DNA from 3 places in the Rhizobium sp. KNZ2-6A genome. Region 3 is predicted to be linked to each of the others. Evidence: predicted binding sites of a transcription regulator. Region 3 holds the regulator's gene; each other region holds the start of a gene.
The links. The regulator LexA, encoded in region 3, represses DNA repair genes until DNA is damaged. The targets are predictions, from matches to a motif close to TGTTCNNNNTGTGTTCNG.

Region 1 (9,800 bases), on a different contig from region 3:
CCTATGCCGCGGCACTGTTCGGCGCGGTCCTGCAATGGAATCCGATCAGCGTTGCCATCGGCATCGTCGCCCTGGCGGCATTGCTGCTGCTGAAGCGGCTGCCGGGCGTTCCCGGCGCCTTCCTCGTGCTTGCCGCAGGCATCTTCGCCTCCTACCTGTTCGGCCTCGAAGGTCACGGTGTCAAGCTGGTCGGTGCAATCGAGATCCTGCCGCAATGGCCGTCGCTGCCGGATGCCGGCTGGGCTGGCTATTCGCGCCTGGCGCAGTTCACGGTACCTCTGGTTCTCATCCTTTTTGCCGAATCCTGGGGAACGATGCGGGCCTTGGCGCTGCGCTACGGCGAGACGCTGGAGGTCAATCGCGAGCTTGGCGCGCTGGGTGCCGCCAATATTGCCAGCGCCCTCGTCCAGGGCATGCCGGTCGGCGCGGGTTTTTCAGCCGGCTTCGCCAGCGAGGCGGCGGGAGCGAAGACGCGGGCGACCACCGTCTTTGCCGCGATCGGCCTTGCGATCCTGATCGCCTGTGCCGGGCCGCTCGTAGCACTTCTGCCCGAGCCGGTGCTGGCCGCCGTCGTGATCGCGGCCCTGACCCATGCGCTCGATCCGAGCCCGATCCTGCGTCTGCGACGCCTGCATCGCGATTTCTACGTGGCGATGGGCGCCGCTGTCGGCGTGCTGGCTTTCGGCGTCCTCAACGGCATGCTGCTGGCAATCGCACTCTCGCTCGCCGCCATGATGCATCGGCTGGCCTCGCCGCATGTCGCGCGTCTCGGCCGGCTGAACGACAGCCATGATTTCATCGATGTCGGCAGGCATGACGATGCCTCGGAGATACCGGGCATTGCCATCTGGCGCCCCGGCGAAACCCTGTTTTTCGGCAATGCCGAGACGATCTTCAGCGAGATATTATTGGGCAGCCGCGGTGAAACCGGATTGCGGGCTGTCATCCTCAGCCTGGAGGAGAGCTCCGATATCGACAGCACGGCGATGGACGCCCTGATGGAGTTCGACAGCGCCATGCAGCGCCGGGGTCTGCGCGTCCAGTTCGCCCGCGTACATGACCGCGTCCGCGATCTCATGACGGCCGCCGGTGTCGTGGACGTCGAGAACCGCTGCAGCTTCAGCGTCGATGACGCCGTGGCGGCGGTGGTGGCGTCTTCGGGAGCTGCTGAACCTGTTCTAAAACAGTAAACGCGGAATCTAGAACAGCGTCCAGTGCCAGACATGGCCGTGTTCGCCGTCGCCTTGAAAGCTGTTCACCAGCGTGAAGTTTTTAACCGGCCACGTGACCGGCTCCTCCAACCTCATTTCGGGAAGAATGCGGTCGCAATAGAACAGCGTCATATGGGGTTGGAATGACCTTGGTATGCCACTTTCAAAGCCCATACTTTGCATGCCAGCATCCAATTCCCGACGGAGTGTTGTTAGCCCTTCATTTTCTTCCCTGCACCAGAGGACATATTGACGTTTGTTGCCATTGCCGAACGTTCCCGCCCGATCGAATACCAAGGGAAACGATTTCAGGCAGATGGTTGATCCGGCCCCCAACGCAGCGAAGGTGGCTTCCTCTTGGGAGCGGGAGACAATATCGATAGGATAGATGGTGACATGATAGAGATCAGGCTTTCTTGGCGTGCGCGTGAGTCCGTTTCGCCGACTGTGGCCCACGGTCATTTCAGCGGCCAATTTAGCGATTTCCGGGTCCGGCAGCGCCGCAAAATAAAGAGCTTGTCCGCGCTTTGGCAGGCTTTTGCCTTTGCGCCTTATTGGCGATTTGCCGAGATCCAATGACATTTGGTCCGCGCGCTGCATGGCTTTGTTCAAAGCCGTCCGGGCTTTGTCTCCTCCTGTTTTTCGATATCGAAACCATAGTACTCCGCGGCCATGAGCGCAAGAACAAAACATGAACATTTGTGCCGATAGAACTTTTCGACCCGTAAGCTCTCAAAAAACGATCGAATAAAAGGGCGGCTTGATCCGTTCATTCCAGGTTCGGGCTTTCGTGCCCATTCTCACCACAAGGAATGACAGCCATGTTCACCAGACCAGTCTTCGCGGCCATTTTCCTCGCTCTCATCGGCCTTGGTATTGCTTCTTGCTCGACCTCAGGTGAGCGCAACTCCGGCGGCGGCATGACACTGAACGCCCCTCCGACCGGCGGCGGATATTGATACTCCGCCTGCGATTGTCTCACGGTGCTCCGCTGTCGCTAAAACGGTGGCAATTGCCGATCTTTGCAAGAATCGGGTTGAATTCGACGCTCGCGAGGACGATTTTCATGACAAGTGGAAACACAGGAGCTTTCGTCATGAATCAGACAAGGCAGAATTACCTGATCTTCGAAACCGCCGGCGGCTTTTGCGGCATCGCGTGGAGCGATGCCGGCGTGATCCGCTTTCAATTGCCTACGAAGGACGCGGCAGCAACGGAACGCTTGTTGCTGCGTCGCCTGTCGAACGCGCAGCCCGGCACGCCGACGCCGGAGGTTGCTGAAGTGGTCTCCAAGGTGAAGCGCTATTTCGCGGGCGAGGAAATCGACTTTTCGGGCGTCACGCTCGATCTCGGCGAACAGGATGCGTTTTTCAGGAGGATCTATGACGCCGCCCGACAGGTCGGTTGGGGTCATACCACCACCTATGGGACGCTCGCCAAGCAGCTTGGCGTGGGGCCGGAGGCCGCGCGCGATGTCGGCCAGGCCATGGCCAAGAACCCGGTGGCGCTGATCATTCCCTGCCATCGTGTTCTTGCGGCCGGCGGCAAGATCGGCGGCTTTTCGGCACCCGGCGGCTCGAATGCCAAGGCGCGCATGCTGGAGCTGGAAGGCGTTCAGCTCGCGCCACCGAAGCCGGTGCAGCAGTCGCTTGGGTTTTAGAGCAAATCCAGGAAAAGTGCTTAGCGTTTTCCGTCCGAAATTGCGGGAGAACAATAACGTATCCATGTCGTTCAAGCGGATCCGCTTGGGATCGCGATCCTCCCGGGCATCATGCCTCCTGTTCCAATGCTCTCTTCCGCCACAGAATGGCGAAGACAAGACCATGGTTGACGAGCAGCAATGGCACGTAAAGCGCAGGCACATAAATGCCGGCACCGAAGAGGCCGGGATTTCCGATCTTAGTTCCGCCCATGTAATAGGCGTTCAGAAGATCCAGGGTTCCCCAGATATTGAATATCCAGACAATCGGAACGGCGATCGGCCATCGCCAGGAAAGGGTCGCCATCGAGACAAGCGCGAGAGCAGCCGCGATGAAATCACCCCATGCGACCTGATGGGCGAAATCTGAGCTCAACTCCGGCGATACGAACCCGGATACCAGAAAGTTCATGCCGAAGAACCTGAACGCATGAAAAGCCGCGAGAAGTCTCAGGGCCTCATAGCGCGGCATGGCACGAACCGCAGGCCAGACATAGACGTAAGCCACTACCGAACTTGTCAGGAAGGCGCCGGCGACGCTGAGAACGAATGGAAGATTGACGTCCGGTGGCATGCGCGGATTCCCTTGTATTTGTTGGATATGTTTCGATATCTGCGGGTGCTCAGGGATTGGCCATGAGCAAGCGGAGCGGCCAAAGCGGGCCGATTGCGATGTATTCGTGGTCCATAAGATTTTGCCTGGCTAAGGGCAGACCCTCCATGATTGCCTGCGCCTCGGCGACATCCCTGGAATCCAGCAGGAAGATGGCTCCGCGACCGTCGCCCCGGGAATACCATTCGCGAATCTTTCCGCTGAGATAGAGCAGTATCGTCTGCTGGATTTCAGCGGGCATGACGGTCATGACTTGTTCGCGTGTGACGCCCTCTTTCACGGTAAGGATGATCATCACCCCGGTGGTTGCGGGTAAGATGGCTTGTGCCTGCGCAGGGGTTGGATGTGTCATGGAGGCGGCTCCTGTAAGAGTGGGTCAGGAAGACGCGACAGATCGTTTTCACGGTCTCGTTTCGGCGACGTCCTGATTGACAGCTCAAACATAAGTCCGCTTTTCACGAGCGACTATTCTCGATAATGTCGACGAGTTATGAAGCAGAACTTCACAGTCAGGCAGGGTGCGCTCGACGGCGTCGAAGCCTTCCTGAGTGTCGCCCAGCACCGCAGTTTTCGTAAAGCGGCAGCGGAGCTCGGGGTAACGCCATCGGCAATCAGCCAGGCGGTGCGGGCGCTCGAGGCGCGTATCGGCGCGGCACTTTTCATCCGCACGACGCGCAGTGTCAGCTTGAGCGAGGCCGGCGAGCGATTTCACGCACGCGCAAAGCCCGCTTTCGAGGAGCTTGTCGCCGCAAGCCATGGCGCGCGCGAGCTTGGGCAGCGGCCCGCCGGACTGCTGCGCCTCACGGTGCCGCAGGCGGTGGTGCCGATCCTGCTGGAGCCGCTGATCGCATCCTTTTGCCAGGCCTATCCCGAAATCGAGGTGGAGATCGCCGCAAGCGCGGACCTGGTCGATATCGCCGCCGAAGGGTTTGATGCCGGTGTCCGATTCGGGCAGTTCATCGCCGCGGACATGGTTGCGGTTCGGCTGACCCCGCCTTTCCCTCTCGTGGTCGTCGGCGGCCCCGAATATCTGCGTCGGCACGGAAGGCCCGAGCGTATCGGCGATCTGCGTCAGCATGCCTGCTTGCGCATGCGCCGCTCGAATGCGTCGATCGCGCCTTGGTCCTTTGTTGACAGCAACAAGTCGATCGAGGCGATCGTCTCGGGTCCGCTGATCACCCACGATTTCCCCACCATTCTGGGTGCGGCGGCGGAAGATATGGGGCTCGCGCAAGTGCCCGAACCGATCGCCGCCAACCTAATTAAAGCAGGCAAGCTCGTGCGTGTTCTGGAGCCATTTGCGCCCATGGCGCCGGGCATGTTTCTATATTACCCCAGCCGCCATCAAATGATGCCGAAATTGCGTGCCTTCGTCGACCACGTCAAGCGCCGCAAGCCTTAGGCTGCGTGCACCGAGAAAGGAAAATACCATGCAATTTCGGTGTCTTCCTGAATAGAAGGTAGCGCCGTTGCCCTCATTCCGCTCGGCTATTTGAATAGGTTCTAACGCTTTGTTATTACCTTGCTTTGGAACTAAAGGTCGTGCGAGATCGTTTATCTCTAACTTTGCTACGACGCTGACGTCGTTCCCGGCCGGCTGGGTAAGCGGCGTTTTTTAGGGACATCTCATCATGAAAATTTCGTCTGGATTTCGTTCAGTCGCGGTTGCCGCCATCGCCGCCGCAGGCATTGGCTTTGCCAGCGCCGCGCATGCCGATAGCGGCACGATCCGTTTTGCCGTCTACAAGGCGGCTTTCTTCGTCGGTGGCTCCGGAGGGGAGGGCACGCTGACCTTCCACGGCCGGCGCTATCCCGTCACGATCGGCGGCATTTCGGGCGGCCTCGCCTTCGGTGCCTCCAAGACCTATTTCAGCGGTACCGTGCGCCACATTCGCCGCGCCCAGGATGTCAGCGGCGTCTACGGTGCGGCGGGCGGCGGCGGCGCGGTCGGCAAGGGCGCCCAGATAATCGTCATGACCAATGACAAGGGCGCTGAGCTCGAACTCACAGGCCGGCAGGTCGGCCTGCAGGTCAACGCCGATATCAGCGGCATGAGCATCAGGGTGAAATAAGCGTCATTCTCTGGATAGGCCCGATTTGCTGAATTGGCGATCGGGCACGTCCGGGAGGGCCGTCAAGCGAGTGCCGTGCTGATGCAATGCCGGAGGTTCTGGCGCGGGGTCTGCGCGGACTAACTCGTCCTGACGGTCAGCTCGTTACCGCGTCCTGGATCGAACGACAGCGGCAGTGAGAGATAACCGTTCTGAGGATTGCGGACATAGTCGATGTAGCCACCCGCCTCCACGAACGCATTTTCGCCGATTATTATCGCGCCAGGTTTCAGATGAGGTTCCAGCAGCTTCAAGATCGGAAGATAGAGGGTGAAGGCGCCATCGAGCAACACCATGTCGATGTCGCCGCCGACGCTGGGCTTCAGCGTTTCCCGCGCATCGCCGATCCGAAACTCTACGAGGTCGGCTAGGCCGGCGGCCATGAGGTTCGCCTTTGCCCGCTCGGCCTTGCTGGGTTCAAGCTCGGTGCCGATCAGGGCACCGCCGCCCATGTCACGCAGCGCCGCCGCCATATAGATCGCGGAAATTCCCATCGAAGAACCAAATTCCACGATGCGCTTCGCTTTGCAGCTCCGTGCGGACATGTAGAGAAAGCGCCCGAACTCCGGGGAGACGCTAAGGAAATTATCGGCGTAGCCGTGATAAAGTCCCGCCAGATCCCTGGTCTCGGCCTCGGAAACCTCAACCCTCGCCTGTTCGACAGTGGTTGCGTTGCTCTCGAAGATCTGCATCAGCGGCGCATCCGCTGCGTCCGCTTCCCGATGAAGACGTTGGAGAACGTCCGCGATCGGACCATTGCTAAGTGAATCCATATTTCCAGCTCCTTTGAACGCGGCTCCGACGCATCGGGCGCTATGCGTCGGAGCCAGCATACGAAATCACCGCCTGACTGCATTCCGCAAACAAGACAATATATTGCGATTTCCGGTCAGACTCTGGGGGATGTGCGAAGATCGGGATCAGGAGGCGATACGCCGGTCCGCAAGATACCGGGCGGGCGGCTTGCCCAAGGTCTTGCGGAACATGGTGATGAAGGCACTGGCGCCTTCGTAGCCGAGATCAATCGCCACGGTCTGGACCGACACGCCCTGGTCGAGCCACTGCAGGGCAATGAGAATGTGCAGCTGCTGGCGCCATCTGCCGAAGCTCATGCCGGTTTCGCGTTTCAGGGCGCGGGTCAAGGTCCGCGGGGCGACGGCCATGCGCTGAGCCCACTCGTCGATCGTCGCGCGGTCGAAGGGATTGGTCATCATCGCGGCGGCGATCTTCCGCAGCTTCGCATCTACCGGCATCGGGAAATTCAGCTTCTCGACAGGCGCCAGTGACAGTTGGTCGAGCAGTACCGTGGCGATGCGGCCGTCAGCGCCGTCGACATCATACAGGACCGGCATCTCGGTAACATGCAGCAGTAAACGCTCCAGCAATGGCGAGATCGACAGCGTGCAGCAATGCCGGGGCAGCGCCGGCACCGCACCTGCTTCGACGTACAGGACATAGACCTCGACATTTCCGGTCATGGTCACGCTGTGCGAGACGTTGTCGGGGATCCACACCGCACAACGAGGCGGAACGATCCAGACGCCTTGATCGGCCTCGCATCTGACGACACCCCGCAAGGTCAGAATAAGCTCGGCTTTCCGATGCTTGTGCATGGCCAGCTCCATGCTCTTCGTGACCATGTAGCCGCCGACGGCAACGACCGCGCGTGGAACATCATCGGGAGCGAAATCGACACCATCGGCGAAGTCGAGGTCGTTTTCCTTGGCACGATAGAACGGCATGTCGAATAACCATCGATTCGAGGGAAGTTGGCTGGATTGGACAGTATCAGTCTGCGATTGCGATTTTCAATGAGGGCAGATCCGGGCACGCTGGGCGTCAGTCGCGCGATATGGACAGCCCAGTGAGAAGCGGCGCGTACGCGGCGAGCCTGCGGGATACGAACTCCGTGAAGAGCCGCACGCGCTTCGTCTTGCGTGCCTCCCCCTGTGTGAGAAGCCAGAGCGTTCCGTACATGTGCAGCTCGGTGCCCGGCACCCTCGCCAGCAGGGGATCGGCATCGCCGACGAAGCACGGCAGTGTCGTGATCCCGAGCCCTTGCCGTACGGCAGCGATTTGCGCCTCGCCGTCCGTGACCCTGAACGGAACCCCCGTGGTGCGGACCTCGCCCTCGTTGGCCCAATCCGGAATTCCATGAATGCTGATGACGATCCACCGGATGGGGTCAGGCGCGCCCGCGCGCCATGCGGCTAGTCGATCGCGGGACATGTAGACGGCGCCGAACAGCTCCGGCCCCTTCAGGCCGTGAAGATTGAGCGGCAGGGTTTTGCGGTCGTAGACGACGCGGATCGCCACGTCGGCCTCGCGGTTGGTCAGATTTGCCAGCTCGCCGGACGACAGGATTTCCATCTCGATGTCCGGATGCAGACGCGCGAAATCGGCGAAGTCCGGCATGAGCAGGTGTGTCGCGAGGGGCGGAGCCAATGTCACCCGCAGAAGCCCGCGCACGCTCTGGTCGCGCCCGAAGACGCGCGTCTCCAGCTGATGCGACGACACCTCCATCTGCTCCGCGAGTTCTCGTACCTCTTCACCCGCGGCCGTCACGCGGTAGCCAGAAGGCAGTTTTTCGAACATCTGCGCCCCGAGGCGTGCCTCGAGTTGGGCGACGCGCCGCAGCACGGTCGAATGGTTCACATCGAGCGCCTCGGCCGCCGCCCGCAATGAGCCTTCGCGCGCAACTGCAAGAAAGTAGCGAATGTCATCCCAGTCGATCATGGTGCAATCCGGCACCGCGCGGTGCGCTTCCCAAAGCCCGTATCTAATGCATCGTACGGCAATATGGGCGGTCATCATAGCTTTTGTCGACAAGCGGGGCCCAATTCCGAACGGGCAGCCACCGACCATCGCGGCCGGCGTCAGTCGTCCAGCCGGATTGATTTTGCACCACCGATGTGCGCGCTTCCGCACTCAACAACTAACACCGGCGGACCCATTTCGAGGGCCTCGGAGGCAGATGCCGTCCCGACACCACGAAAGGAGAAGTCATGGGAAAGCTTGAAGGTAAGGTTGCAGTCATCACGGGTGGATCGAGCGGCATGGCGCTGGCGAGCGCCAAGCGGTTCGTTGAAGAAGGCGCCTATGTTTTCATCACGGGCCGAAGGCAGGAGACGCTGGACGAGGCAGTCAGGCTGATCGGCCGGAACGTGACCGGCGTGCGCGGCGACGCGGCCAATCTCGACGACCTCGACCGCCTGTTCGATACGGTCAAGCGGGAAAAGGGTAAGATCGACGTCCTCTATGCGAGCGCCGGCACGGGCGAAGCCGTCCCACTGGGCGAGATTACCGAGCAGCATTTCGATGCGACCTTCGGCCTGAATACGCGCGGTACGCTGTTCACGGTGCAAAAGGCGTTGCCACTGTTCAACGATGGCGGATCGATCTTCATGACCGGATCAGTTGCGTCGCTGAAAGGTTTTCCTGGTTACAGCGTGTATGCGGCAAGCAAGGCTGCGCTGCACGCATTCGCACGCGGGTGGCTCAACGAACTGAAGGGCAGGAATATCCGGGTGAACGTGTTGCACCCGGGGCCGATCGCCACGCCGATGCAGGACCAAGTTCTCACCGAGGAAGCGAAACAGATGTTCGAATCCCTGATCCCGCGGGGAAAGATGGGGCGTCCCGAGGAAATTGCGACGGCCGCGCTGTTTCTTGCTTCAGACGATTCGAGCTTCGTGAATGGGCTGGAGTTGTCTGTCGACGGCGGCTTCTCGGCCATCTGAAATCGCGCCTGATCGCGGGAAGCGGCTGACCGTCCGGCCGCGCGGAAGTCGTTCACGACTGGAGTTCTACGCAAAGATCCCCACACAGCGAAACTGATAACCCAGCGCCGTTGAAGGCCGGGGAATCGATACCAACACGGAATGGAGACGCATTATGAGCTACGCAATTGTAGGATTCGGTAAGATAGGCCAGGCCCTCGCCCACGCCTTCGCCCGTAAAAACATCGACGTGACCGTCGCGAGCCGCCGTCCGCCCGAGGCGTTGGCGCCGCAGGCTCGGGCGATCGGACCCACGGTCGTCGCAAAGTCTCTGCGGGAAGCACTCGAGGCCGACACAATCATCTTGGCGGTCCCGTTCGGGGAGCATCGCGAGGTCGCGAAGGCCCTGCCGAGCTGGGAAGGCAAGACGGTCATCGACGCGACGAA
Region 2 (9,800 bases), on a different contig from region 3:
GTTGCCATCAAGCGCGTCGCGGCTCTGGTCGACATAGCTGAGATGCACCGTCTCGCCGATGCGGACCGAGCCGGAATCCGGCTTTTCCTGCCCGGTGATCATCTTGAACAGGGTCGTCTTGCCGGCGCCGTTCGGGCCGATGATGCCGACGATACCGCCGGGCGGCAGCTTGATCGACAGATCGTTGACCAGCGTGCGGCCTTCGAAACCCTTGGTGATGCCCTCCATCTCAATCACCACCTGGCCGAGACGCTCGCTGACCGGAATGATGATCTGCGCATCACCAGGACGCTGATTTTCGGCAGCATCGACCAGCTGTTCATAAGCGTTAATACGCGCCTTGGACTTGGCCTGACGGGCCTTCGGGCTGGAGGCGATCCATTCCTGTTCGCGGCTGATTGCCTTCTGACGGCCAGCTTCTTCGCGGGCTTCCTGCTGCATGCGCTTGGCCTTGGCCCGCAGATAGGCAGAATAATTGCCTTCGTAGGGAATGCCGCGGCCGCGGTCGAGTTCGAGGATCCAGCCAGTAACATTGTCGAGGAAGTAGCGGTCGTGGGTGATCATCATCACGGCACCCGGATAATCACGCAGATGCTTTTCCAGCCAGGCAATAGTCTCAGCGTCGAGATGGTTGGTCGGTTCGTCGAGCAGCAGCAGGTCTGGCTGCGAGAGAAGCAGGCGGCACAGCGCGATACGGCGGCGCTCACCACCGGAAAGGCTGGTAACTTCGGCATCGCGCGGCGGGCAGCACAATGCTTCCATCGCCATCTCGACCTGGCTTTCCAGATCCCAGAGATTCTGGCTGTCGATGATGTCCTGGAGTTTGGCGCCCTCGTCCGCCGTCTCGTCGGAATAGTTCATCATCAATTCGTTGTAGCGATTGAGGATTTCGGTTTTCTTGGCAACGCCTTCCATGACGTTTTCGAAAACCGTCTTGTTGGGATCGAGCTGAGGCTCCTGCGCCAGGTAGCCGATGGTCGCGCCTTCGGCCAGCCAGGCCTCGCCGGTATATTCCTTGTCGAGACCGGCCATGATGCGCAGCACCGTCGACTTACCCGCACCGTTCGGTCCGAGAATACCGATCTTGGCGTCCGGATAGAAGGAGAGATGAATATTCTCGAGGATCTTCTTGGCGCCATAGGCCTTATTCAGACCGGCCATATGATAAATGAACTGACGTGCCATAGCTTGGGTTACTCCACGGGCGGATAACATTGCGAATTGTGCCGCTATGTAGGCGAAACCCCGCCCTCGGGCAACGGCGAAACCTTGTCCGAGGGCATTTATCCGCGTCACAAAGACCGGAAAAGCTTAGAAACCGGCGGCATCCACCACGCCACGGTCGCAGCCGAAGGCAGTGCTGCCGGCACTTTGGATCAGTTTGGCGAGCCGCGGCTCGTTACCCTGCTGGGGCTCGATCGCATCCTCCGAGAGGCCGATGGTCAGCTCCGAAATCATCCTGACATCGCCGACGCGGCGGCAGCTCATCTTTATGCGCGCATTGGCACCCTCGCCGAAGCTCTGATCGAAGGCGGCCTTGATGCTTTCGGCGTCGAGTTCCTTGCCGATATTCTCCGCGAAGAGATCGCGCACGGACGACGCATTGAGCTCGGCGATCAGGCCGGCGGCGATGGAAAAATATTTTTCGGCGCTGAGCTTCGTGCAGGTGCCATGCTTGATCCACTCATGCCGCTCGAGGCCGGATTGCGTGCCCGGCATCACCTTGTCCAGCTTCGCCTTGACATCCTGCGACAGCTCCACCGCCGGCAGATCCTTCCAGTCGCGGCCGCGATCCGCCTGCTTCAAATCCTCAGAAACATCGCAATATTCCTGCCGCATAGGCCACAGGCCATGCAGCGAGAAGTTCGTGGCATCATGATTGTTCGACGATTGGTTCCGGCATTCGGCCTTTTTCTGGTTCGTCGCGCAAAATGCCGGCTCCCAGCTTGCCGCCAGGATAAAACGCGTCCGCCCACGACTATGCTCCTGCGCCATGGCGCTGGCGGCCGTTCCGACCGAAAGAAATACAACTGCAAATACCCGAAGCAACTGCCTCATTCCTGCCTCCAATTAGAACATTATAGGAACAAATAAGCAGTTTGATCGGGCGGACGCAATCCTGAATCGTAGCGCTCGGAAAGATTTATTTCTGTGCGCTTCGACACCTATCCATTGCAATCGAGCGGATGATAACCTTTCGTCCAAACAGGGAGGACCGAATGCATGTTCGCGGAGACGCAGCGCCTGAATAGCCCGACCGGCGCGAAGATTGCCTATCATCACCTGCCGGCAACGGCGGAAGCGCGCGGCATCCTGCTGATATCGCATGGCCTTGCCGAACACTCCCGCCGCTACGAAGCCTTTGCGGATGCGATGGCCGCCCAAGGCTTCCATGTTTACGCCCACGATCATCGCGGCCACGGCGAGACCGTTGCCCACGATGCGCCCATCGGCCGCTTCGCGCGAAAAGGTGGAGTGGACCATGTCATCGCCGATGTGCTCGCCATGCGCGAGCTTGCCGCAAGCGCTCATCCCGGCCTGCCTATCATCCTGTTCGGCCATTCCATGGGTGGATTGATCAGCCTCAACACGGTCGTGACGCATCCGGACAAGTTTGACGCCGTCACCGTGTGGAACTCCAATTTCAATGCGGGCCTCGCCGGCCGCGCCGCCCAGCTCATCCTCAAGACGGAGCGCATGTTCAAGGGATCGGATGTTCCAAGCGGACCCTTGCCGAAGTTGACCTTCGGCACCTGGGGCCGGTCGATCGCAAATCGCCGTACCGACTTCGACTGGCTTTCGCGTATCCCTGAGCAGGTGGACAAATACATCGCCGATCCCCTCTGCGGTTTCGATGCCTCAGTCTCGCTCTGGCTCGACATATTCGAGCTTACCTTCCGCGCGCCGCAAAAGACCTATCTCGACCGGCTTCGGCGCGATATGCCCATCCATCTCGTCGGGGGCGGCAAGGATCCGGCAACCGATAATGCGAAAGCCATCTCCTGGCTGGCAAACCATTTGAAAAATGCCGGCTTCTCTCATATTACAACCGAGATCCATCCCGACATGCGGCACGAGACGCTCAACGAAATCGGTGCCGACGAAGCCATTTCCCGCTTTGCCGACTGGTGTGAAGAGGCGACGGCAAATAACTGATTTTCATGGGAATTCTGCAATGAACACCTCCGGCGGCTCCTCGATCCGATTGCCGCAATCGGAGCTGAGCTTCGGCTTGATGATGATGTTTCTTTCCGTCGTCCTCGCGCCGATCATCGACATCTTTTCCAAGCTCGCCGCAACCACCATTCCGCCGGCGGAAGTCACCGCCGCCCGCTTTATCCTCCAGTCGCTCTTTGCGCTGCCGACGATGGCGATACGCGGGCAATGGGGCGTGTGGACATGGCGGCGCAGCGGCGTCCATGCCGTCCGCGCCGCCGTGCTGACGCTGTCCATGGTGTCGTTCGTAACAACCCTGCAGGTGATGGAAGTTGCCGATGCCATTGCCATCTTTTTCGTCGAGCCGATGATGCTGACCATTTTGAGCAGCATCTTCCTCAAGGAAACCATCGGCTGGCGGCGCTACACCGCCTGCGCCGTCGGCTTTTTCGGCGCGATGCTGATCATCCAGCCGAGCTTTCAGGAAGTCGGCTTCATCGCCCTGCTGCCCGTCGTCACCGCGCTCTGCATCGCCGTCTACGTGATGATCACGCGCGTCGTCTCCCATAGCGAGGACGCCTGGTCGATGCAGTTCCAGACCGGCCTATGGGGCATCGGCTTCAGCCTGATCCTGCTTGCCATCGGCCGCGCGACGGGATCCGCAATCCTCGACCCGGTCATGCCGGATCTGACTGCCATGCTCTACCTGCTCGGTGTCGGCGCCACCGCGGCGGCCTCCGGCATCTTCACGGTGCATGCCTATCGTGCCGCACCGGCCTCGACGCTCGCGCCGCTGCAATATTTCGAGATCGTTTCCGCCACGATCTTCGGCTGGCTCGTCTTCAACAATTTCCCGGATGCGATCAAATGGCTCGGTATCCTCATCATCATCGGCTCCGGCCTGTACATTCTCTGGCGCGAGCGGCGCTTTGCTTCCAAGCCTGTATCCGATACATCTGAAACAGCATTCACGCCCTAAGCGGGAGAGCGGATCGATATGACAGACAAGAAGACCAAGAAACCTCCGCTGTCCGGTATTCGCGTCATCGAGCTTGCCCGCGTGCTCGCGGGCCCGTGGGCCGGGCAGATGCTGGCCGATCTCGGCGCCGATGTCATCAAGGTGGAAAACCCCGACGGCGGCGACGACACCCGCCAATGGGGACCTCCCTTCGTCGAAGGCAAGGATGGCGAAAACCTCTCGGCCGCCTATTACCATTCGGCCAATCGCGGCAAGCGCTCCGTCACCGCCGACCTCAAGACCGAGGAAGGACAGGAATTGGTGCGCCGGCTGGTGAAGACCGCCGATGTGGTGATCGAGAATTTCAAGCTCGGCGGCCTAGTCAAATATGGGCTGGATTATGAAAGCCTGAGAAAAATCAATCCACGCATCGTCTACTGCTCGATCACCGGCTTCGGCCAGACAGGCCCCTATGCCGGCCTGGCAGGCTATGACTATATCGTCCAGGGCATGTCCGGCTTCATGTCGACAACAGGCGAACCGGACGGGCAGCCGATGAAGGCAGGCGTCGCGATCGCCGATATCTTCACCGGTATCTATGCCGTCTCCGCGATCGAGGCCGCTCTGATCCATGCCTTGAAGACGGGCGAAGGGCAGCTGATCGACATGGCGCTGCTCGATGTGCAATCCGCCGTGCTTGCCAATCAGAACATGAACTATCTGATCTCGGGCAAACCGCCCGTGCGGCTCGGCAACGCCCATCCGAATATCTCGCCCTATGAAGTCGTGCCCACCGCCGACGGCTATCTCATCCTTGCCGTCGGCAATGACGGGCAATTCCGGCGCCTCTGCGCCATTCTCGGCATGGAGACCCACGCCGACGACGAGCGCTATGCGACCAACAAGGCCCGCGTCGCCCATCGCAACGAGGTGCGGGCTTTCGTCTCGGCGGAAACGCTGAAGTGGAACAAGGCGGAACTGCTCAGGGCCTGCGAAGCCAATGCCGTTCCGGCCGGCGCCATCAACACGATCGAGGATATGTTCGCCGACCCGCAGATCGTGGCGCGTGGCCTCAAGATCGATCTCGAGGACAGCGCCGGCACTATCATTCCGAGCGTGCGCACGCCGATCGTGCTGTCGGAAACGCCGTTGACCTATACGCGGCCGAGCCCGCGTCTCGGCGAGCATCAGGAGGACGTTCTGGCCGAATTGGCGGAACTGGAGGGAAAGGCAAGCACATGAGGCGAACGGGCGGGCAACTCATCGTCGAGGCTTTGAAGGCCAATGGCGTGCAGCGCATTTCCTGCGTGCCGGGCGAGAGTTTTCTCGCCGTGCTCGATGCACTGTATGACAGCGATATCAAGGTGCTCGTCTGCCGCCAGGAAGGCGGTGCTGCGATGATGGCGGATGCCTGGGGACGGCTGACGGGTGAGCCGGGCGTCTGCATGGTTACGCGCGGCCCCGGCGCCACCAATGCATCCGCCGGGCTTCATATCGCGCGGCAGGATTCGATCCCGATGATCCTGTTCATCGGCCAGGTCCAGCGCGATGCCCGCGAACGCGAGGCCTTTCAGGAAGTGGAATTCCGCCGGGCCTTCACGGAATTCGCCAAATGGGTCGGCGAGATCGATGATGCCGCCCGCATTCCGGAATTCGTCACCCGCGCCTTCGCCGTGGCAACATCCGGGCGCCCCGGTCCCGTCGTGCTGACTCTGCCTGAAGACATGCTGCGCGATGAGGTCGAGGCGCCGGAAGCGCTGCCCTATGCACCGGTCGCCGCCCATCCGAGCCGCGGCCAGCTTGTCGACCTCAGTCAACGCCTGGCCGCCGCGGAACGGCCGATGGTCATCCTCGGCGGCACGCGCTGGAATGAGGAGGCAGTTGCCGACGTCAGGCAATTCGCAGAGCGTTTCAAGCTGCCGGTGGGCTGCTCCTTCCGCCGGCAGATGCTGTTCGACCATCTGCACCCGAATTATGCCGGCGATGTCGGCATCGGCATCAACCCCGTGCTGGCAAAGGAAATCAAGGAAGCGGATCTGCTGATCCTTCTCGGCGGCCGTCTTTCCGAAATGCCGTCCTCCGGCTACACGCTGGTCGATATCCCCTACCCGAGCCAGCAGCTCGTCCATATCCATCCCGATCCGTCCGAACTCGGCCGCGTCTATCGGCCAGACTTGGCCATCTGCGCTAGCCCAGCGGATTTTGTTACTGCAGTGGCGGATCTCGATACCCCCATCGAGACACGCTGGGCCGAACGGACGGAGCGCATGCATACCGCCTACCTCTCCTGGTCGACGACACCCGAAAAGAGCCCTGGCGCGGTTCATATGGGCCGCATCATGGATTGGATCGAAACCAACACGGCTGATGATGCGATCTTCACCAATGGTGCCGGCAATTATGCCACCTGGCTGCACCGCTTCCATCGCTTCCGCCGCTTCAACACGCAAGCCGCTCCGACATCTGGCTCGATGGGCTATGGCCTGCCGGCGGCGGTGGCGGCAAAACAGCTCTTTCCCGAGCGCGAGGTGATCTGCTTTGCCGGTGACGGCTGCTTCATGATGCATGGCCAGGAGTTTGCGACCGCAGTCCAATACAGCCTGCCTCTGATCGCCTTGGTCATCAACAATGGCATGTATGGCACCATCCGCATGCACCAGGAGCGCGAATATCCCGGCCGCGTCAGCGCCACGGCCCTCGACAATCCGGATTTCGCGGCGCTTGCCCGCGCCTATGGCGGCCATGGTGAAACGGTGAAGGCGACGGAAGAGTTTGGCCCGGCCTTCGAGCGGGCCAGGGCGAGCGGCAAACCGGCCATCATCGAGATTATGCTCGATCCAGAAGCAATCACGCCCTCCCGCACCCTGACGGAAATCGCCCAAACAAAAAGCCGGTGAGCACGAGCCCACCGGCCTTTCAAAAGTACATTGAGCCGACTTAGTCGAGCGCTGCGGTCACGATGAATTCGACCTTGTACTTCGGCGCTGCGAGCTTGGCTTCGCTGGTCGCACGGGCCGGCGTGTGCGCCGGATCGACCCAGGCTTCCCAGGCAGCGTTCATTTCGGCAAAGTAGGAGATGTCGGAGAGATAGATGAGCGTCTGCAGGATCTTCGACTTGTTGGTGCCGGCGGCACCCAGCAGACGGTCGACTTCAGCCAGCGCCGACTTGCACTGATCCGTGACGCTTTCGCCTTCGCCAACCTGGCCGGCAAGATAGACGGTGTTGCCGTGGATGACAGCGCCGCTCATGCGGGCGCCAACGTCGATACGCTTGATGCTCATGGTCTTCTCCTGATGTTGTTCTTCGACAGGTAAACAGGGCACAGCCCGCGGCCCGCCCTCAATCAAAAGGCCGGGTAAGGACCCGTTCAGCCGCGAACGTGATGCGTCTTCTGATAGATCGCGGTCGAGCGTGCGCCGGAGCGGCAATAGCCGAGCATCGGGCGCGGGAACTCGTCCAGCGCATCGACCATGCCCTGCACAGCCTCTTCCGTGACGCCCATGGGGCCGACGGGCACCTGGGTGATCTCCAGGCCGAGTTCCTTGGCGCGGGCCTCGATAACGCCAAACGGCGTCTGATCCGGGCTCTCATTGTCCGGGCGATGGCAGACAATGGACTTGAAACCCATGGCCTTGATCTGGTCGAGATCCTCTACGGTGATCTGGCCGGACACCGAGTATTCATCGTCGATCGGGCGGATATCCATGGTTCATGTCCTCTCTAAAGCCGTGGCCTTGATCTACGCCGCGACAGGGCGAGCGTCAACCGCGAGACACTCTCAAACGAAGGCAAAGTTGAGCATGAAATTGCGGACTTCGCCGGGCTGGAGAATATTGAATTCGCCCGCCTCCTCAAGCTCCGCGCGCGAGACCCAGCGGTGCGACACCGGCTCGATGCCGAGCACATGCGCGGGCGCGCGCTGGTTGCGCCAGACCTGCAGGAACGGCAGCGTATCGGTACCGAAGCGCACCCTCAAAGTCTTGCCGCCGATGGCCGCGATGGGGCCGAGGCTGATCTCAGCCCAATCCTCGCCCTTGTCCTGCGCCGGCACGCAGAAGATATCACCGCCCTCTTCGCCGAACGTCCATGGAAAGCCGCCATTCTCCAGCATCTGCCCGGCGAGGCGCGTGCCGCTGTCGAACCACTTCCCGCCGAGATTCATGTGGTACATCAGAAAGACCGGCATCGCCTCGACGCTGGTATTGACGATGCGGTCGGCGAGTGAAACCTCGCCGGCTGCACCATCGATCCGCCAATGGCGTTCCAGCCTCGCCGTACGGCGTTCAGCGGTGATGACGTCGATGTCGGCGCGGCATTCCGCATTGCCATCTTCGAACTTGGTCCAGAGAATTTTGGCCGGATGAGAGGAAAAGGATCCATGAAGCGGATAGCGCCTGCCCTCAAAAGCTCCCGTCATCGGCTGCGGATGACGGATATGGTCCGGCCCGCAGGTAAAGAGGAAGCCCTCCAGCGAATGGTCGATCCGCGGATCGCCGTCGTCGGGAATGGCGCGTCCAGGTGCGAGATTGTTGCCATCGACGATGCAGGCGCCGATATCCAGCACGGAGCTCTCATCCAGCGTCAGTTTCGGCCCCTTGGCCGCTGAAAAATCCATCATCCCTAGCATCCTCCATGACTTGCGCTGCCGGCGAGCGTTGTCCCGCGATGGAGCGCGGCTGAAATAAACGGTGATTTGGCTTACCGAATGTTAACTTGAAGTCTTGATCACGGATTTTTTTATATTTTATTCAGCATGATAATTTAAATTTCCATACTGGCGTCAAAATTGCCATGTGTGTGTCAGCCGAACGACTACCCCGAGGATTCGACAGACGTGAACCGGTTCGTAAAATTGAGTTTTGCTCTGGCAATGACTGCCACTGTGTCCATGCTTGCGCTCACCGATGCGCAGGCACAATATTATCGCAGCGGAAACGGCAACACGGTTCTCGTCACCCCCGACGGCAGGATCCTCGATCAATACCCTTACGGCGGTGGATATTCCATGGCGCGCGACGGACGCGGCCGACGGGTTCTGATCGATGCTTACGGCAATGTCGTCGCCACGGAGATGAAGGCAAGTACCTATTATCCTCGCGCGCCCACTCGCCAAGCTTACAACGATAACGGGTACGACAACGGCGGCCGCTATGGCGACACGCAGCTCTCCAACAATGGCGGTTACCAGGATTATCGCCGCTATCGCACCGACAGCTACGGTAACTACGACGGCGACGATCAGCAGGATCGTGGCGTCGTGACCGGCGGTATTCCGCGCGACGGCGATATTCAGCGTCAGCCGCTCGACAGTCAGCCCCTGCCGGGCAAGAACCAAGGCCAGGCGAACCCGAGCGGCAACGATTATGCATCGATAGACCCGCAGCAGGGCGCACCGGATATCGTCAACAGGCCGCCGGCCGAGCCCGTCATCACGCTCAAGGGCAAGTCGAAGATGGAGATTACCGCGCTTGAGGTCTTCCTCTCGCGGCAGGGCATTTCGCCCGGCGCTATCGACGGCCGCATGGGCGCCAACGTTACCAAGGCGATCTATGCCTATCAGCAGATGACTGGCCAGACGCTGGATCCGAACAATACCGATGCAATCCTCGAGCAGCTGCGCATGTCCGGCGGCATGCCGATCATCAACTACACGATCACAGCCGCCGATGCGGCCGGCCCCTATGT
Region 3 (9,800 bases):
TGGTTCGAAGCTGGCAGCGATCCACCGCCGCAAGCCGTGCTGGCGGGCCTGTTTGTCTTTGCCGCCAGCTTCGCGTTCCGGCGGGAAGCGGGAAGGCTGTTTCGCCACCTGCTTTTCGCCGGCATGCTCATTTGCCTCGGCATGACGCTGGCTCAATGGGAAAGCTGGCGGGCTTCCACTGTCATGCTCGACTCGGCGGTGACCACGACCGTCACGGGCAGCGTCGAGCGACGTGAATCCTATGACAATGGAGGCTGGCGCTATGTCGTCCGGGTCGAGGCGACGGAAAAGCCTACGATTCGCCGTTCGCCGGAACGGGTCACGATCTTCATACGCAAGCAGGTAAAACCGTTCGACCTCGGCGACCGCATCCAGGGCAGGGCGCGTTTGACGCCGCCGTCCGGGCCGGCTCTACCTGGCCTCAACGATTTCGCCTTCAGCTCCTATTTCAATGGCATCGGTGCGAATGGTTTCGCTTATGGCAGCCCAGACTTGCTATCTCCATCCGGTGATAGTGCAAATTCGCTGTTGGACAAGGCTGATATCTGGCTTGCCGGCCTGCGCAACGGCATTGGCGACAGGATCAGGGAAACCTTGCCGGGAGATACGGGCGCCTTTGCCGCGGCGCTCGTCACCGATGAGAGACGTGCGATCTCCAAGGATACGACCGAGTCGCTGCGAATTGCCGGTCTCACTCACATCATTGCAATTTCAGGCCTGAACATGGCGCTGTCGGCCGGCATCTTCTATGTCGGCCTGCGCTATCTGTTCAGCTTGTTTCCGGGAGTTGCGCAGGCATGGCCGACCAAGAAATTCGCCGCCTTCGGCGCGCTTTTGACGGTGACGGCCTACTACCTCATTTCGGGTTTTGGCGTATCCGCTGAGCGCGCTTTCATCATGATGGCGATCATGCTGGTGGCCGTGCTTTTCGATCGGCCGTCGCTCAGCCTTCGCAATGTCGCGCTATCTGCCATCGTCATCCTCATTCTGTCGCCGTCGCAGGTGCTGGGCCCAAGCTTTCAGATGTCCTATGCCGCGACGCTGGCGCTGGTCTCGGGCTATTCGCTATGGAAACGACGACGGCCTCGCGAAAACATCCTCTCGCGTGTCCGTCTGTTGAGCCCGCTGCTCTTCGTCTCGCGCTTCTTCGGTGGCGTGCTGTCGACCTCGTTCATCGGTGGCGCATCGACGGCCATCTTCTCGATCGAGCATTTTCACCGGCTGGCGACATATGGGCTTGCCGCCAACCTCGCGGCCATGCCGGTGGTCTCTTTCATTGTCATGCCGTTCGGCATGGCGGCAATGCTGCTCATGCCCTTCGGCCTGGACGGGCCACTCTGGAAAGTCACCGGCGAGGGACTGGAGCTCGTCATCCTGATCGCCAAAACCGTGGCTGGTTGGGGAGGCGACATCACCTTCGGCCGCCAACCCGGCTGGTTGATGCCGACCTTCATTGCCGGCTTCCTGATCATGACCATGTTGCGGAGCCGGCTTCGCCATCTGGGCCTGCTGTTGCTGCTTTCATCCACTGGCGTGGCTGCATTCGGCTCCGCCGTGCCGAAGCCGGATCTGATGATTTCCGAGGACGGTGTTCTGGTTGCGCTGCGGCAGGACGATATACTCGCCACAAATCGCGAAAGGCCGCAGGCCTTCATTTTCGAACAATGGCAGAAGGCGCTGGTCGCAACCGAACACCAGCCTCCCATTATTCTCCCCAGTGACAGCCGGCTTCCGCAGATCAACAAGACGACCGATCGCCGTAGGCGATTAAGCAGCGAAGAACAGAAAGCGGTCCGCAAGGCAATGGAAGAGGCGCTGGATCGGACGATGCAAGGAAGTTTCGCCTGTCAGAAGGGCGCGTGGTGCGTGGCGATGCTCGATAATGGCGCCATGTTGGTCACCATCGAAAATGCTGCCTATCTGCCGCCGGCTTGCGATACCGCGCAAATCGTCGTCACATCGATCCGGCTGCGGCTCGATCATTGCCGCTCCGGCGCAATGCTCATAACCGGCGCAACATTGCGGCGAACTGGCTCTCTCGAAATGACCCTCGGCGCAGATACGCCAACCGTTTCGACGGCATTCAAAAACCCGCAGCGACCATGGACGCGGCATCGAACTTACGATTGGCGCGCAGACAAGTTCGCCACGCCAATCACGCTGAAATCACCGGTCAGTGATAACGCCGAATAAGGCCGACGAGCTTCCCTTGGACCTTGACGCGATCCGGCCCGAAGATACGGGTTTCATAGGCTGGGTTGGCGGCTTCCAGCGCGATGGAGGCGCCCTTGCGGCGGAAGCGCTTCAGCGTCGCCTCTTCGTCGTCGACGAGCGCAACGACGATATCGCCGGGATTGGCCGTCGTCGAATTGCGGATGATGACCGTGTCGCCATCGAAAATTCCGGCGTCGATCATCGAATCGCCCCTGACCTCCAGTGCATAATGCTCGCCGGAGCCGAGCATATCGGCGGGAACGGTAATGTCATGCGTATTGTTCTGAATGGCGGAAATCGGAACGCCGGCGGCGATGCGCCCCATGACCGGTACCGATACCGAACTGTTCTGGTCGTCGTTGGCAACTTTCGCCGGGGCGGGCGGCGCGACCGGCTGAGATTTGCCGAGACTGCCCTCGATAACGCTCGGCGAAAAGCCACGACGCGGCTGCAGGCTCGAATTATAGGCCTCCGGCAGCTTGATGACTTCGAGCGCTCGCGCCCTGTTCGGCAAGCGGCGAATGAAGCCTCGTTCCTCGAGCGCCGTGATCAGACGGTGAATGCCGGATTTTGATGCCAGATCCAGTGCGTCCTTCATTTCGTCGAAAGATGGCGGGACACCGGACTCTTTCATCCGCTCGTGAATGAAGAGAAGCAGTTCCTGCTGCTTGCGAGTCAACATCGTCTTGGAACCCCAAATCAAGAAAATCGTCGTGAAACAAATCCAGAACGGACACTATATGTTCCATATGTGTTCCGCAAGTGCTTAAATTTCAGTAAAGCTTCGCCGGGCCGATCAAATAATTGCCGTCATCGAATGGATCGCTTGAAATTCCTCGGGAATTATATCCGCGCTAATTCAGCGATAAATATGAGAAATGCCGCTTTGTTCGCTTTATGGACGCTTCACCTCTATCCTGTTCACTTCAAGTGCGGATAAAGACGACGGTTGTCACCTAAGCCGGCTACAGTTGAGAATCAGCGCGTTCCCGTTGTCAGGGTGCATCCGACTCACATTCTCTTGCGCCTTCACAGCTTGGCTTTCGTCTTGAATTGAGCATTGTATGGGCGCAAATCTGCTCTCGCAGGCAAACAAGGGAGGACCATGACTTTGTCGCCGCATCCGCTTGATCATCTCGTGCTGCCGACCGTCAACATCGCTCTGGCGCGCGAGCGCCTGGGCAAGCTGGGCTTCACGGTGGCTCCGGATGCCCGCCATCCTTTCGGCACGGAAAATGCCTGCGTCTTCCTTGCCGACAAGACCTATCTCGAACCTTTGGGCGTAGCATCGCAGGAACAATGCGAGACGAGCATTGCCGACGGCAATGTCTTCGTTGCGCGCGACCAGGCCTATCGCTTCCGCGTCGCCGAGGATGGATTTTCGGCCCTGGTTTTCGGCACGGAGGATGCCGTTAGCGATGACGAGCGTTTCAATGCGGCCGCGATCTCGGCTGGGCGCATGCTGGATTTCTCCCGGCCGATGAAGATGCCGGATGGAACGGAAACCACGGCCGGTTTTCGTCTCGCATTTGCGGCCGATCTGCGCGCGCCGGATTTCCTGGCCTTCTGCTGCCAGCGCATCAATCCGCTGCCGGCCGATCGCAGCGCGCTCGAGCGTCACGAAAACGGCGTGACCGGCATCGCGCGGGTGGCGCTTTCCGCGCTGAAACCAGCGGCGTATCGCACCTTCTTCGAAGAGATCGTTGGCGGCCCGCGGGTCTCGGAACACTCCTTCGGCCTGACGATCAAGGCAGCCAATGTCGATGTGGAAGTTTTGACGCCGGAAGGAATGGAAGCATTCTACGATTTGCCTGTTCACACCAGCGATCCCGGGCTGAGAGCACGCGCAATCCTTTTCAAAACGCGCGATCTTTCCGTGACATCGTCGCATTTCACTGCTAACGGCGTCACCTACACGCGTAAGAACAATCGTATACTGGCAAGGCTGGCGCCCGGACAGGGCGCATTATTCGCCTTCGAGGAGATAGCATGAGCACGAATTCCGAAGTCACCGTCGGCGAGGGTGCCTCCAAGGTCCTCTTTTCCAATACCGCCAAGCTGTCGCTGATTGCCGGCCCCTGCCAGATGGAGAGCCGCGACCATGCTTTCATGGTCGCCGGAGTTCTGAAGGAGCTCTGTGGTAAGCTCGGCATCGGCCTTGTCTACAAATCCTCCTATGACAAGGCGAACCGGACCTCTCTGTCAGGCAAGCGCGGCATCGGCTTGGAAAAATCCATGGAAGTCTTTGCCGACCTCAAGAAGGAATATGGCTTTCCGGTTTTGACTGACATTCACACGGAAGAGCAGTGCGCTGTCGTCGCCAAGACGGTCGATATCCTGCAGATCCCGGCTTTCCTGTCGCGCCAGACCGATCTCCTGGTTGCAGCCGCCAAGACCGGCCGTGTCGTCAACGTCAAGAAGGGTCAGTTCCTCGCGCCGTGGGATATGAAGAACGTGCTTGCCAAGCTCAATGAGAGCGGCAATCCGAATATTCTTCTGTGCGAGCGCGGTGCCTCCTTCGGCTATAACACGCTGGTTTCGGATATGCGCTCGCTACCGATCATGGCGGCCATGGGCGCGCCTGTCATCTTCGATGCGACCCATTCCGTACAGCAGCCCGGCGGGCAGGGCGGTTCTACCGGCGGCGACCGTCGATTCGTCGAGACGCTGGCGCGCGCCGCAGTCGCTGTCGGCGTCGCGGGTGTTTTTGTCGAGACGCATGAGGACCCGGACAATGCGCCCTCGGATGGCCCGAACATGGTCTATCTGAAGGATATGCCGCGGCTTTTGGAGAAGCTGCTGGCCTTTGACGCCGTGGCCAAGGCCTAAGAAATATCAGGCATTCAACAGGCTGACATGAATTTGCTTTACGCGGCCTGCAGGAGTGCCAAATCGGGGCGCGGATCGGCATTGAAATTTCCGTGCCTTCGATTAAGACGATTTAAATCGATTTATAAACCAGCGAGCAGGAAGCTATCATGACCGCAATCACCGACATTATCGCCCGCGAGATTCTCGACAGTCGTGGCAATCCGACCGTCGAAGTCGATGTCTACCTCGAAGACGGCAGCATGGGCCGCGCGGCGGTTCCGTCGGGCGCGTCGACCGGCGCGCATGAGGCCGTCGAGCTTCGCGATGGCGGCAAGCGCTATCATGGCAAGGGTGTTGAGAAGGCCGTCGAAGCCGTCAATTCGGAAATCTTCGATGCCATCGGTGGCATGGATGCCGAAAACCAGATCCAGCTCGACAACATCATGATCGAACTGGACGGCACGCCGAACAAGTCGCGCCTGGGCGCCAACGCCATCCTCGGCGTCTCGCTCGCTGTTGCCAAGGCCGCCGCCCAGAGCGCCAACCTGCCGCTCTACCGCTATGTCGGCGGCGCCCATGCCCGCCTCCTGCCGGTCCCGATGATGAACATCATCAACGGCGGCGCCCACGCCGATAACCCGATCGACTTCCAGGAATTCATGATCCTGCCGGTCGGCGCTGAATCCATCCGCGATGCCGTGCGCATGGGCTCGGAGATCTTCCACGTCCTCAAGAAGGAACTGGCATCGCAGGGCCACAACACCAATGTCGGTGACGAAGGCGGCTTTGCACCGGGCCTCTCCAGCGCCCCGGCAGCTCTCGACTTCATCATGAAGTCCATCGAAAAGGCCGGCTACAAGCCGGGCGAGGAAATAGCTCTCGGCCTCGATTGCGCCTCGACTGAATTCTTCAAGGACGGCAAGTACGTGCTCGAAGGCGAGGGCCGCACGCTGGAATCCGGCGCGATGGCCGAATATCTGGCCGAACTGGCCGCCAAGTACCCGATCGTTTCGATCGAAGACGGCATGGCTGAAGACGACTGGGAAGGCTGGAAGACGCTGACCGACCTGATCGGCAAGAAGACCCAGCTCGTCGGCGACGACCTGTTCGTCACCAACTCCGCTCGCCTGCGCGACGGTATCCGCATGGGCGTTGCCAACTCGATCCTCGTCAAGGTCAACCAGATCGGCTCGCTGACCGAGACCCTCGATGCCGTCGAGACCGCGCACAAGGCCAACTACACGGCCGTCATGTCGCACCGCTCGGGCGAAACGGAAGATTCCACCATTGCCGATCTGGCGGTTGCCACCAACTGCGGCCAGATCAAGACCGGCTCGCTGTCGCGTTCCGACCGTCTGGCCAAGTACAACCAGCTCATCCGCATCGAAGAAGCGCTCGGCCCGCAGGCAAAGTATGCCGGCCGCTCCATCCTTCGTGGCTGATATCTGATCCGCGGGATCCGCTTGGATCTGCGACCAGATTATTCGCTGAAATCGAACCGCGCCTTCGGGCGCGGTTTTTTGTTGGCCCGCGCAGTTAGAGTCAACGGACGGTTAATCTCTGCCGGTTAAATTAGCTCTAGGTGTTTGATTTGATGTGATCTTGTCCGAAGCGGTATTGGCTTCGGAGCGGGATTGCCTAAAGCCAGAGCGTTCGAGCGAGTATGTGGACAAAGTATCATAAGAAGAGAAAGTTCGGGCGCTTCATTCTTCCCGCCATCACCATCGCCTTCGTGAGCTATTTCGGTTATCATTGCATCCATGGCGATTACGGTCTTAAGGCGACCGAAGTATTCGAGCAGCGCCGCGTCGACCGCGCCAAGGAATTGGCGGATCTGGTCACCAAGCGCGAGCACCTTGAAAAGGAGGTCACGCTCCTGAGTGATGGCTCCCTGGACAAGGATATGCTCGATCAATATGCGCGCTATCAGTTGACCTATTCCAAGGCGAACGAGATCGTCATTTTCAACAAATAGCCACAATTAACCGAATTTCGGTTAATCAAGTTTTCGCAAGTTATATCAATAACTTGCGAAGAATATGAGCCATGCAATTATAGCATTGCTGTGGCGGACAATCTTGCCTATGTTACGCCTCACCACAAAAACGAGGCTACTCACACAGGGAGGGTTGAATGGCGCCGCGAAAAAACGCGACCGTTTCCAGCCGTAAGACAGCATCAAGGCCTGCCAAGGAAACCAATGGCGGCCCGATCGCAGATTTCGATCGCGATGCGGAGCTCAAGGCTTATCGTGAGATGCTCCTGATCCGCCGCTTCGAAGAAAAGGCCGGCCAGCTTTACGGCATGGGCTTCATCGGCGGCTTCTGTCACCTTTATATCGGCCAGGAAGCTGTCGTCGTCGGCATGCAGCTGGCGCTGAAGGATGGCGACCAGGTCATTACCGGCTATCGCGACCACGGCCATATGCTGGCAACCGGTATGAGCGCGCGCGGCGTCATGGCTGAACTCACCGGACGCCAGGGCGGCTATTCCCGAGGGAAGGGCGGCTCCATGCACATGTTCTCCAAGGAAAAGAATTTCTACGGCGGCCACGGCATCGTCGGCGCCCAGGTGTCGCTCGGCACCGGCCTCGGCTTTGCCAACTGGTATCGCGGCAATGACAATGTCAGCGTCGCTTATTTCGGCGATGGCGCCGCCAACCAGGGCCAGGTCTACGAAAGCTTCAACATGGCGCAGCTCTGGAAGCTGCCGGTGATTTTCGTGATCGAAAACAACCGTTACGCCATGGGCACGTCGACCGCTCGCGCCACGGCGCAGGCAGACTTCTCCAAGCGCGGTGCATCCTTCGGCATTCCTGGCCTCCAGGTTGATGGCATGGACGTACGCGCCGTCAAGGCCGCGGCTGACGAAGCCGTTGCGCATTGCCGCTCCGGCAAGGGCCCGATCATCCTGGAAATGCTGACCTACCGTTATCGCGGCCACTCCATGTCCGACCCGGCCAAATACCGTTCCAAGGACGAAGTGCAGAAGATGCGCTCCGAGCACGACCCGATCGAACAGGTCCGTATCCGCCTTCTCGAAAAGGGCTGGGCGAGCGAAGACGATCTGAAGGATATCGACAAGGATGTCCGCGACATCGTCGCAGACAGCGCCGATTTCGCCCAGAACGATCCGGAGCCGGATGCATCCGAGCTCTACACCGACATTCTGCTCTAAATCGGGGAGGGACGATCCATGCCCATCGATATTCTCATGCCCGCCCTTTCTCCGACGATGGAAGAGGGTACCCTTTCGAAATGGCTCAAGCAGGAAGGCGACAAGGTCGTTTCCGGTGACGTCATTGCCGAAATCGAAACCGACAAGGCCACCATGGAAGTGGAAGCCGTTGACGAAGGCACAATCGGCAAGCTGCTGATCGACGCCGGCACCGAAGGCGTCAAGGTCAACACCAAGATCGCCATCCTTCTGCAGGACGGTGAATCCGCCGATGCCATTTCGTCCGCAAAGGCTGCACCCGCCGCCGAGCCGGCAAAGACCGAAGCTCCTGCCGCCGCTCCGGCGCCTGCTGCTGCACCCGTTCCGGCCCAGCCGAAGGTTGCCGCAGCCGCTGATCCGGAAGTTCCGGCCGGCACGGAAATGGTATCGATGACGGTGCGTGAAGCGCTGCGCGACGCAATGGCCGAAGAAATGCGCGCCAATGCAGACGTCTTCGTCATGGGCGAAGAAGTTGCGGAATACCAGGGCGCCTACAAGGTAACCCAGGGCCTGCTTCAGGAATTCGGCGCACGTCGCGTGATCGACACCCCGATCACCGAGCATGGCTTTGCCGGTATCGGCGTCGGTGCTGCGATGGCCGGCCTTCGCCCGATCGTCGAGTTCATGACCTTCAACTTCGCCATGCAGGCGATCGACCAGATCATCAACTCCGCCGCCAAGACGCTCTACATGTCCGGCGGCCAGATGGGCGCTCCGATCGTCTTCCGCGGCCCGAACGGTGCGGCAGCCCGCGTCGGCGCTCAGCACAGTCAGGATTATGCAGCCTGGTACAGCCATATTCCGGGCCTCAAGGTCGTCATGCCCTACACGGCAGCCGACGCCAAGGGCCTGCTCAAGGCTGCGATCCGCGATCCGAACCCGGTCATCTTCCTTGAGAACGAAATCCTCTACGGCCAGCATTTCGATGTGCCGAAGCTCGATAATTTCGTGCTGCCGATCGGCAAGGCCCGCATCCATCGTCCGGGCAAGGACGTCACGGTCGTCTCCTTCGGCATCGGCATGACCTATGCCACCAAGGCTGTCGCCGAGCTGGAAGCCCAGGGCATCGATGTCGAACTCATCGACCTGCGCACCATCCGCCCGATGGATCTGCCGACGATCATCGAATCGGTCAAGAAGACCGGCCGTCTGGTCACCGTCGAGGAAGGCTATCCGCAGTCCTCCGTCGGCACGGAAATCGCCACCCGCGTCATGCAGCAGGCTTTCGATTATCTCGATGCGCCGATCCTGACGGTCGCCGGCAAGGACGTGCCCATGCCTTACGCCGCCAACCTCGAAAAGCTGGCGCTTCCAAGCGTCGCCGAAGTGGTCGATGCGGTGAAGGCCGTTTGCTACAAATAAGGGGAGGGCTCATCGATGCCTATCAACATCACTATGCCTGCCCTCTCGCCGACCATGGAAGAGGGTAACCTCGCCAAGTGGCTCGTCAAGGAAGGCGACAAGATCAAGTCCGGCGACGTGCTCGCCGAGATCGAGACTGACAAGGCAACGATGGAAGTCGAGGCCGTCGATGAAGGCACCGTCGCCAAGATCGTCGT

Region 1: a site for LexA is predicted at 1,892-1,909, ahead of ACPYOP_RS05165 (2'-5' RNA ligase family protein). Genes of this name have one in related genera too.
Region 2: a site for LexA is predicted at 2,072-2,089, ahead of ACPYOP_RS18345 (ribonuclease T2 family protein). Genes of this name have one in related genera too.

The regions. Positions count from the first base shown of each region.
Region 1 covers NZ_JBNDIC010000004.1:224,554-234,353, reverse strand. The annotation lists gene ACPYOP_RS05170 (SulP family inorganic anion transporter) at 1-1,190, shown strand, start outside; gene ACPYOP_RS05165 (2'-5' RNA ligase family protein) at 1,200-1,811, opposite strand; gene ACPYOP_RS05160 (hypothetical protein) at 2,033-2,170, shown strand; gene ACPYOP_RS05155 (methylated-DNA--[protein]-cysteine S-methyltransferase) at 2,308-2,871, shown strand; gene ACPYOP_RS05150 (hypothetical protein) at 2,981-3,484, opposite strand; gene ACPYOP_RS05145 (hypothetical protein) at 3,534-3,875, opposite strand; gene ACPYOP_RS05140 (LysR family transcriptional regulator) at 4,014-4,925, shown strand; gene ACPYOP_RS05135 (hypothetical protein) at 5,155-5,595, shown strand; gene ACPYOP_RS05130 (O-methyltransferase) at 5,715-6,407, opposite strand; gene ACPYOP_RS05125 (AraC family transcriptional regulator) at 6,555-7,376, opposite strand; gene ACPYOP_RS05120 (LysR family transcriptional regulator) at 7,474-8,370, opposite strand; gene ACPYOP_RS05115 (SDR family NAD(P)-dependent oxidoreductase) at 8,640-9,374, shown strand; gene ACPYOP_RS05110 (NADPH-dependent F420 reductase) at 9,529-9,800, shown strand, end outside.
Region 2 covers NZ_JBNDIC010000025.1:80,026-89,825, reverse strand. The annotation lists gene ettA (energy-dependent translational throttle protein EttA) at 1-1,185, opposite strand, end outside; gene ACPYOP_RS18345 (ribonuclease T2 family protein) at 1,312-2,058, opposite strand; gene ACPYOP_RS18340 (alpha/beta hydrolase) at 2,224-3,156, shown strand; gene ACPYOP_RS18335 (DMT family transporter) at 3,176-4,135, shown strand; gene caiB (succinate--glutarate CoA-transferase) at 4,154-5,356, shown strand; gene ACPYOP_RS18325 (thiamine pyrophosphate-binding protein) at 5,353-7,011, shown strand; gene ACPYOP_RS18320 (RidA family protein) at 7,052-7,396, opposite strand; gene ACPYOP_RS18315 (protein tyrosine phosphatase family protein) at 7,483-7,821, opposite strand; gene ACPYOP_RS18310 (DUF4432 family protein) at 7,894-8,733, opposite strand; gene ACPYOP_RS18305 (L,D-transpeptidase) at 8,986-9,800, shown strand, end outside.
Region 3 covers NZ_JBNDIC010000052.1:1,969-11,768, forward strand. The annotation lists gene ACPYOP_RS27000 (ComEC/Rec2 family competence protein) at 1-2,193, shown strand, start outside; gene lexA (transcriptional repressor LexA) at 2,174-2,896, opposite strand; gene ACPYOP_RS27010 (VOC family protein) at 3,320-4,207, shown strand; gene kdsA (3-deoxy-8-phosphooctulonate synthase) at 4,204-5,043, shown strand; gene eno (phosphopyruvate hydratase) at 5,193-6,467, shown strand; gene ACPYOP_RS27025 (FtsB family cell division protein) at 6,689-7,000, shown strand; gene pdhA (pyruvate dehydrogenase (acetyl-transferring) E1 component subunit alpha) at 7,159-8,202, shown strand; gene ACPYOP_RS27035 (pyruvate dehydrogenase complex E1 component subunit beta) at 8,221-9,603, shown strand; gene ACPYOP_RS27040 (pyruvate dehydrogenase complex dihydrolipoamide acetyltransferase) at 9,619-9,800, shown strand, end outside.